One region of the Enterobacter cloacae complex sp. 394I7 genome, then DNA from elsewhere that is predicted to be linked to it. Evidence: predicted binding sites of a transcription regulator. Region 1 holds the regulator's gene; the other holds the start of a gene.
The links. The regulator sigma-54, encoded in region 1, starts transcription at its own class of promoters, with help from an activator protein. The targets are predictions, from matches to a motif close to GTTGGCACANNTTTCGCTNT.
Positions count from the first base shown of each region.

Region 2: the regulator sigma-54 is predicted to act here: its motif matches at 1,342-1,361, upstream of hypA (hydrogenase maturation nickel metallochaperone HypA).

Region 1 covers NZ_JBXWCR010000008.1:82,913-87,048, forward strand. The annotation lists gene rapZ (RNase adapter RapZ) at 1-238, opposite strand, end outside; gene ptsN (PTS IIA-like nitrogen regulatory protein PtsN) at 284-775, opposite strand; gene hpf (ribosome hibernation promoting factor) at 858-1,145, opposite strand; gene rpoN (RNA polymerase factor sigma-54) at 1,168-2,601, opposite strand; gene lptB (LPS export ABC transporter ATP-binding protein) at 2,649-3,374, opposite strand; gene lptA (lipopolysaccharide ABC transporter substrate-binding protein LptA) at 3,381-3,935, opposite strand; gene lptC (LPS export ABC transporter periplasmic protein LptC) at 3,904-4,136, opposite strand, start outside.
Region 2 covers NZ_JBXWCR010000002.1:387,641-391,776, reverse strand. The annotation lists gene hycC (formate hydrogenlyase subunit 3) at 1-38, opposite strand, end outside; gene AC2FAP_RS12930 (4Fe-4S dicluster domain-containing protein) at 35-643, opposite strand; gene hycA (formate hydrogenlyase regulator HycA) at 714-1,178, opposite strand; gene hypA (hydrogenase maturation nickel metallochaperone HypA) at 1,389-1,739, shown strand; gene hypB (hydrogenase nickel incorporation protein HypB) at 1,743-2,606, shown strand; gene AC2FAP_RS12910 (HypC/HybG/HupF family hydrogenase formation chaperone) at 2,597-2,869, shown strand; gene hypD (hydrogenase formation protein HypD) at 2,873-3,994, shown strand; gene hypE (hydrogenase expression/formation protein HypE) at 3,991-4,136, shown strand, end outside.

The DNA of each region.
Region 1 (4,136 bases):
GCGAGAATGAATCAGGCAGGTTGCTCATTGCCTGTTCAAAAATTTCTGGCGATTCAGGCATGTTACGAACGTCGATACTGACGGCGGCAGAGATTTGCCTCTCCGCAAGCGTGCGTGCCAGGTCGGGCAACAGAACGACCGGCAGGTTATCTACGCAGTAAAACCCCATGTCTTCCAGCGCGCGCAGGGCCACGGATTTCCCGGACCCTGAACGGCCACTGACAATCATCAGCACCATGTTCCGTTTCTCCTCAGGACAACAGATGTGAAGGCCATCTCCTGGTTATGCATCATCCTGATTGCCTTCTGCTTCAGTGATAATTTGATATAGCTCTTCATCACTTTGGGCTGCGCGCAGTCGACGGCAAATGGTTTTATCGGCCAGGCGTTTTGCGACCAGCGAAAGCGTATGCAAATGGGTTTTCGTCTGGTCGGCAGGCACCAGCAGCGCGAAGAGGAGATCGACGGGCTGATTATCGATGGCATCGAAGGCGATAGGCGTCTCCAGCTGCACAAACACACCGACGGCACGCAGGGTGTCCTCTTCCAGTTTGCCGTGCGGGATCGCGATGCCGTTGCCGATGCCGGTACTGCCCATTTTTTCACGGGTCAGGATCGCCTCGAACACGACCTGCGGCGGCAGGCCCAGCTGTTTTGCGGCCAGTTCACTGATGATCTCCAGCGCACGTTTTTTGCTCTGGCAGTGAACAGCACTGCGCGTACATTCCTGGTTAAGGACATTGCTCAGTTGAAGAGCGGAATCGTTGTTCATCATAATTTCACCTAAGCGCTAACTGTACAAACGGCCTGTTGTGTTTCACAACAGGCCTTCCTGCACCCGTTAACTGCCCGGACAATTAGTGTTGTTTCAGTTTGTCTTTATGTTTATTGAGCTGTCGTGCAAGCTTATCAATCAAGCCGTCGATAGCAGCGTACATGTCTTGCCCTTCCGCACTGGCATGGAGCTCACCCCCGTTGACATGCAGGGTCGCATCCGAGATATGAGTCACTTTCTCCACTTTCAATACAACATAGACCTGGTTGATCCTTTCGAAATACTGCTCGAGTTTCGCGAATTTAGCATTCACAAAATCACGTAAAGCCTCAGTAATCTCGACGTTATGTCCTGTGATATTGAGCTGCATAGTGTCTTCCTTATCGGTTGTGTCAGACCAGCTGTTTACGCTGGTTAGACGGCGGAATGGATAAAGACTCTCGATACTTCGCAACAGTTCGGCGTGCCACCATAATACCCTGGTCGGACAGTATGGTGGTTAACTTACTGTCGCTCAGTGGCTTCGCGGGGTTCTCCGCGGCGATCAACTTCTTCACCAGGGCGCGAATGGCCGTTGACGACGCTTCACCGCCGCCCTCGGTATTCACATGGCTGGAGAAGAAATACTTAAGCTCAAAAATACCGCGTGGACTGTGCAGATACTTCTGCGTGGTCACGCGGGAAATGGTTGATTCATGCATCTCGACGGCCTGGGCGATATCCGCCAGCACCATCGGTTTCATATACTCTTCGCCCTGCTCAAAGAACGCCTGCTGCTGTTCGACAATACAGCGGCTTACGCGGAGCAGCGTATCATTTCGGCTCTCCAGACTTTTGATCAACCATCGCGCTTCCTGCAAATTGCTACGAATGTATTGATTATCGGAGTCGTTACGCACGCTGGTGCACATGGAGGCATACTGCTGGTTGATTTGCAGGCGAGGGATGCTGTCTGAGTTCAGTTCAACGACCCAGCGGTCATTGTGTTTTCTGACCAGCACATCCGGGATGACGTACTCGGGTTCGCTGGTCTGAATGGACTGACCGGGGCGCGGATCGAGGGACTGAATCAGATTGACCGCCTCTTTCAGCACCTCTTCTTTCAGGCGCGTGACGCGCATCAGGCTGCGGAAATCGTGGTTGGCCAGAAGATCCAGATGGTCGCTGATGATCAAGCGGGCTTCATCAAGCCATGGCGTCTCTTTGCTGAACTGAGAAAGTTGGATAAGCAGGCAGTCGCGCAGATCTTTTGCGGCCACCCCAACCGGATCGAAACGCTGAATGCGCTTCAGAACGGCTTCTATCTCCTCGAGTTCAATCTCTTCGTCACCCATGCTTTCCAGAATTTCGTCCAGCGTGACGGTCAGATAACCGGTGTCATCCACGGCATCGACAATGGATGTCGCGATCGCGCGGTCGGTATCGGAGAAGGGGGTAAGTTCCACCTGCCACATCAGGTAATCCTGCAGTGACTGGGTAGTTTCACCCTGATAAACCGGTAGCTCATCGTCCTGGTAGTCTGCACGCGTACCGGAAGGGGTTCCGGCGGTGTAGATTTCATCCCAGCTGGCATCCAGCGGAAGCTCGTCCGGCATCTCTTTTTGTTCGAGCGCATCGGCGGTGTCGAGTGCTTCAGTATCCTGCGACTGCTGGGTATCTACCTCTTCATGAAGATCGGCTTGCTCCAGCAACGGATTGCTATCCAGCGCTTGCTGGAGCTCCTGCTGGAGTTCTAAGGTGGACAGTTGCAACAGGCGAATCGCCTGCTGTAGCTGCGGCGTCATCGCCAGTTGTTGGCTGAGCCGTAATTGCAAACCTTGCTTCATGTTCAGAGCATTTTTCTCCGGTTCGGCGTTACATTACCTCTACCCTATCAGAGTCTGAAGTCTTCCCCAAGGTAGACACGCTTAACATGATCATCTTCGAGGATCTGCTGCGGCGTACCGTGGGCGATCAGATTGCCCTGGCTCACGATGTATGCGCGTTCGCACACGGCCAGCGTTTCACGGACGTTATGGTCAGTGATCAGTACGCCAAGCCCGCTGTCGCGCAGATGCTCAATGATACGTTTAATGTCGATAACGGAGATGGGGTCAACGCCTGCAAACGGTTCATCCAGAAGGATAAATTTCGGGTTTGCAGCCAGCGCACGCGCAATCTCAACGCGACGGCGTTCACCGCCGGACAGCGCCTGACCGAGGCTGTCGCGCAGATGTTCGATATGGAACTCTTCCATCAGCTCGTTAGCCCGGTCCTGACGCTGTTCGCTGGTCAGATCGTCACGAATTTGCAGGACGGCCATCAGGTTATCAAAGACGCTCAGGCGGCGGAAAATGGAGGCTTCCTGCGGCAGATAGCCGATACCGCGACGCGCACGCGCATGCAGCGGCAGAAGACTGATATCTTCATCATCAATGACGATGTTGCCCGCATCGCGCGACACAATGCCAACGACCATGTAGAAGGTTGTGGTCTTGCCCGCACCGTTAGGGCCAAGCAGGCCTACAATTTCGCCGGAGTTGACGGTCAGACTGACATCTTCTACGACACGGCGGCCCTTATAGGCCTTCGCGAGATTTTTTGCAGTTAATGTTGCCATAACGAATTAGTTACTCTTCTTCTGTGCCGGGGCCTGACCCTTACCTTTGTCCTGCAGCTGCGACGGAACCAGCACGGTGGTTACGCGTTTGCCTTTCTCGCTGGAGGCCTGCATTTTTTGCTCTTTCACCAGATAGGTGATCTGGTCGCCGGTGATGTTGCTGTCCAGCTGTTCCAGATAAGCGTTACCGGTCAGGATGACCAGGTCCTTCGCCAGCTCATAGTGCATATGCGTGGCGCGGCCTTTCACGGGTTTGCCGTTATCCTGCATCTGGTAGAAGGTTGCCGGGTTGCCATAGCCATCAATGATCTCTTTGCCTTGCTCGCCACCGGGACGGGTAACGACCACTTTGTCGGCGTTGATTTTGATGGTGCCCTGGGTCATGACGACGTTACCGGTAAAGGTAACGACATTGCCTTGCATATCAAGCGACTGCGTGTCGGACTCGATATGGATAGGCTGGTCAGTATCGCCCGTTACAGCAAGCGCGGGAAGACTGGTCGCCAGCATCGCACTGGCGATAATTACTTTAAGGCTGAGTTTGTTTGTTTTGAATTTCATAGGAGGTTCTAACCTTTTCAATCAGCTCGGCGTTTTTGCTGCGTAAGTTCCCGCGCATTCTTAAACCGCTGGAATTAAATGTTGTGCCATACAGTGTGACCAGATCCTGCGACGTCACGTCCTGGGTCACGAGGTTGATCTGTGCATTATCCGTCGTGATTTTGCGCAGTTGTGAGTCAGCGGTCAGGGCGTTGACTTCAA
Region 2 (4,136 bases), on a different contig from region 1:
TAGGCCACCGCGCTGGTAATCATCATCACCGCGTTCATTTCGCCCCCTCGTTCAGCGCCTGAAGCAGAGAAAGATCGCCGAAATCACTGTTAATGGTCAGCTCACGCTTACGTTTACTGGTGCGAACGATGTCGCGAATATTGACCAGAATCAGCGCCTTCGTCGGGCAGGTACGCACACAGGCTGGCCCTTGTTCATCAAAGCTGCACAGGTCGCATTTGACCGCAACGGCACGCACGCCGGGAACCCAGTCAAGCAGCGTGCTCACTTTCGCTGGCGCAGGTGGCGCTGGCGGCGCTTTCGGGGAGTTGGCATTCGCCGGGATATGCAGCGGACGGCTGCCGGAAAATTCAATCGCGCCGAACGGACAGGCAATGCCGCACAGTTTGCAGCTCACGCACAGACTTTCATTCAGCTGAACCGCCCCCTCGACACGGGTGATGGCATTAACAGGACAGACTCCCGCGCAGGGGGCATCTTCACAGTGGTGGCAGAGCTGCGGCGCAGACTCTTTTTCATTACGCATGACGCGCAGGCGCGGCATGGACTGTAGCCCGTGCTGACGGTGCGTTTCCGAACAGGCCGCCTCACAGGTTCGACAGCCAATACAGACCGTCGAGTCAGCAATTACAAAACGGTTCACCGGGTCATCCTCTGGTGATAGTCATTTTTGACGAAAAACTGTCTTGTCGACACTTCTCGACACGCAATGGTCAGGCCACGTTCGCTGAGGTATTTCCATCCATCAGCTGTTTCAGGTTGACCGGGAGATCGTGTTCAACAGCGGCATACAGGCCGTTATAAACCGGCGCAATTTTTTCCAGATAGTGCTCCAGCACCTGCTGGCGATCGCGGTTACTGACGTGACCATCGACCATCCCGTCGGCCATCAGCTGCGCCTTCGCAATACACTGTTTTTCACCTTCTTTTGTTTCGACGTAGTACTCGATGGTGTGGCTGTTGAAGGTGTCTGCCAGGGTGACGTTTATCGTGAAATGGCCGAAGAGCACAAAGCGCATATCCCCCTGCGCTGCACAGCTCATGGCGTGGTGAAGACGGGCTTTTGACAGGGTGATGCCCTGAACCAGAGAGTTGCAGTAAAGGTGCCACTGCTCCTGTAACTGCTGATGGCGCTGCGCAATGTAATCCGCTTTTTCGCTAATTTCCCAAATAGTCATAAAAGGTATCCGGTTAATGGAGATAGCGGCTGTTAAGCAGATTCCATGCCAGTTTTTAATACATTGATTTTTAACCATTTTAATCAAAAGAAGCGTGTCAATCGCGTCGTGTCGACGTGTCATTTCGACAGCATTGACATCGTCACGCCTTAACAAAAATCAAGCTGGCACCGTTATTGCATTATCGGGGCAATTCATTGAGGAGGCGTCATGCACGAAATCACCCTCTGCCAGCGGGCCGTCGAGTTAATTGAACAGCAGGCGCGGGCAAACAATGCGAAACGCGTCACCGGCGTCTGGCTACAGGTCGGGGCCTTTTCCTGCGTTGAAACCAGCGCCCTGACCTTCTGCTTTGAGCTGGTGTGCCGCGGCACGCTGGCGGAAGGCTGTGAACTTCATATTGAAGAACAGCAGGCGGAGTGCTGGTGCGCGCAGTGTCAGCAATACGTCACTCTGCTTTCATCGAAGGTTCAGCGCTGTCCGCAGTGCCAGAGCAGCGAGCTTCGCATCGTGGCGGATGACGGCATGCAGATCCAACGTCTCGAAATCGAGAAGGAGTAAAATATGTGTAGTACCTGCGGTTGCGCTGAAGGCAACCTGTATATAGAAGGGGATGAACACCGTCCTCACGCCGCGTTTCGCTCCGCACCCTTTTCACCTGCCCCTCGTCCTGCAGCGGCATTAACCGGTATCACCTTCGCCCCCCGACACTCCGCTGCGGGCGACCTGCATTACGGGCATGGCGTCGCCGGTACCCACGCGCCGGGGCTCAGCCAGCGTCAGATGCTGGAGGTGGAAATCAACGTTCTGGATAAAAACAACCAGATTGCAGCACGCAACCGCGCCCGCTTTGCCACGCGTAAACAGCTGGTCCTGAACCTGGTCTCCAGCCCCGGCTCCGGCAAAACCACGCTGCTGACACAAACGCTCTACCGCCTGAACGGACGCATCTCCTGTGCGGTGATCGAAGGCGATCAGCAGACGGTGAACGACGCCGCGCGTATACGCGAAACCGGCACGCCCGCCATTCAGGTTAATACGGGTAAAGGCTGCCATCTGGATGCACAAATGATTGCCGACGCCACGCCTCGCTTGCCGCTGGCGGACAACGGCATCCTGTTTATTGAGAACGTGGGCAACCTGGTCTGTCCGGCCAGCTTCGATCTCGGTGAGCGACATAAGGTCGCGGTGCTCTCGGTGACCGAAGGTGAAGACAAGCCGCTTAAATATCCGCATATGTTTGCCGCCGCTTCGCTGATGTTGCTGAACAAAGTTGACCTGCTGCCGTACCTGAATTTCGACGTGGATAAATGCATGGCCTATGCCCGTGAAGTGAACCCGGAGATTGACATCATGCTGGTATCCGCCACCCGCGGCGACGGGATGGACGCCTGGCTGAACTGGCTGGAGAGCGAACGATGTGCATAGGCGTCCCCGGACAAATTCACGCCATTGACGGGAATCAGGCCCGCGTTGAGGTGTGTGGCATATTGCGCGACGTCGACCTGACGCTTGTCGGCAGCACCGACGAAACCGGCGCCTCACGCCTCGGTCAGTGGGTGCTGGTGCACGTGGGGTTTGCCATGAGCATCATCAACGAAGCGGAGGCCCGCGACACGCTCGATGCCCTTCAGAATATGTTCGGCGTGGAGCCGGACGTCGGGGCATTGCTGTACGGCGAGGAGCGGTAAACCATGCGCTACGTTGATGAATATCGCGCGCCTGAGCAGGTGATGCAGCTGATTGAACATCTGAAAACACGGGCGGCACGGCTGAGCTATACCGCCGAAAAGCCGCTGCGTATTATGGAAGTCTGCGGCGGGCACACGCATGCCATCTTTAAATTTGGCCTCGACCAGCTTCTGCCGGAAAACATCGAGTTTATCCATGGCCCCGGCTGCCCGGTGTGCGTCCTGCCGATGGGACGCATCGACGCCTGCCTTGAGATAGCCCACCAGCCTGACGTGATTTTCTGTACCTTTGGCGATGCGATGCGCGTGCCGGGCAAAAACGGCTCGCTGCTGCAGGCAAAAGCCCAGGGCGCGGATATCAGGATCGTGTACTCGCCGATGGACGCCCTGACGCTGGCCACCCATAACCCCGGTCGCAAGGTCGTCTTTTTCGGGCTTGGTTTTGAAACCACTATGCCCGCCACGGCCATCACGCTGCAGCAGGCCAAAGCCCGCGACATTGATAACTTTTTCTTTTTTTGCCAGCACATTACGCTCATCCCGACGTTACGCAGCCTGCTTGAAGAGCCGGACAACGGAATTGACGCTTTTCTGGCGCCGGGCCATGTCAGCATGGTTATCGGGACGGCGGCCTACGGCTTTATCGCTGAACAGTTCGAACGGCCTTTAGTGGTGGCTGGTTTCGAACCTCTTGATCTACTGCAAAGCGTGACCATGCTGGTTGAGCAGAAAATAGCAGCCCAGAGTGCAGTAGAAAATCAGTACCGCCGTGTCGTCCCCGACAGTGGAAATGTGGTGGCCCAGCAGGCGATAGCCGAGGTATTTAGCGTCGAGGGCGACAGCGAATGGCGTGGACTGGGGCTGATTGCAGAGTCCGGCGTGCGCCTGACGCCAGCCTACCGGTCGTTCGACGCCGAAGCCCACTTCCGCCCGCAGCCGCAACAGGTGTGTGACGATCCGCGGGCCCGCTGTGGCGAAGTGCTCACCGGCAAATGCAAACCCCATCACTGCCCGTTATTTGGCAACACCTGTAACCCGCAAACGGCTTTTGGCGCGCTGATGGTCTCTTCCGAAGGGGCGTGTGCCGCGTGGTATCAGTATCGCAATCAGGAGTCTGAAGCATGAATACGGTTGAAATGGCACACGGCAGCGGCGGCCTGGCGATGCAGCAGCTGATTAACCGTCTGTTTATGGACGCGTTTGATAACCCCTGGCTGGCGGAGCAGGAGGATCAGGCCCGCATTGACCTCTCCACCCTGACCGCGCA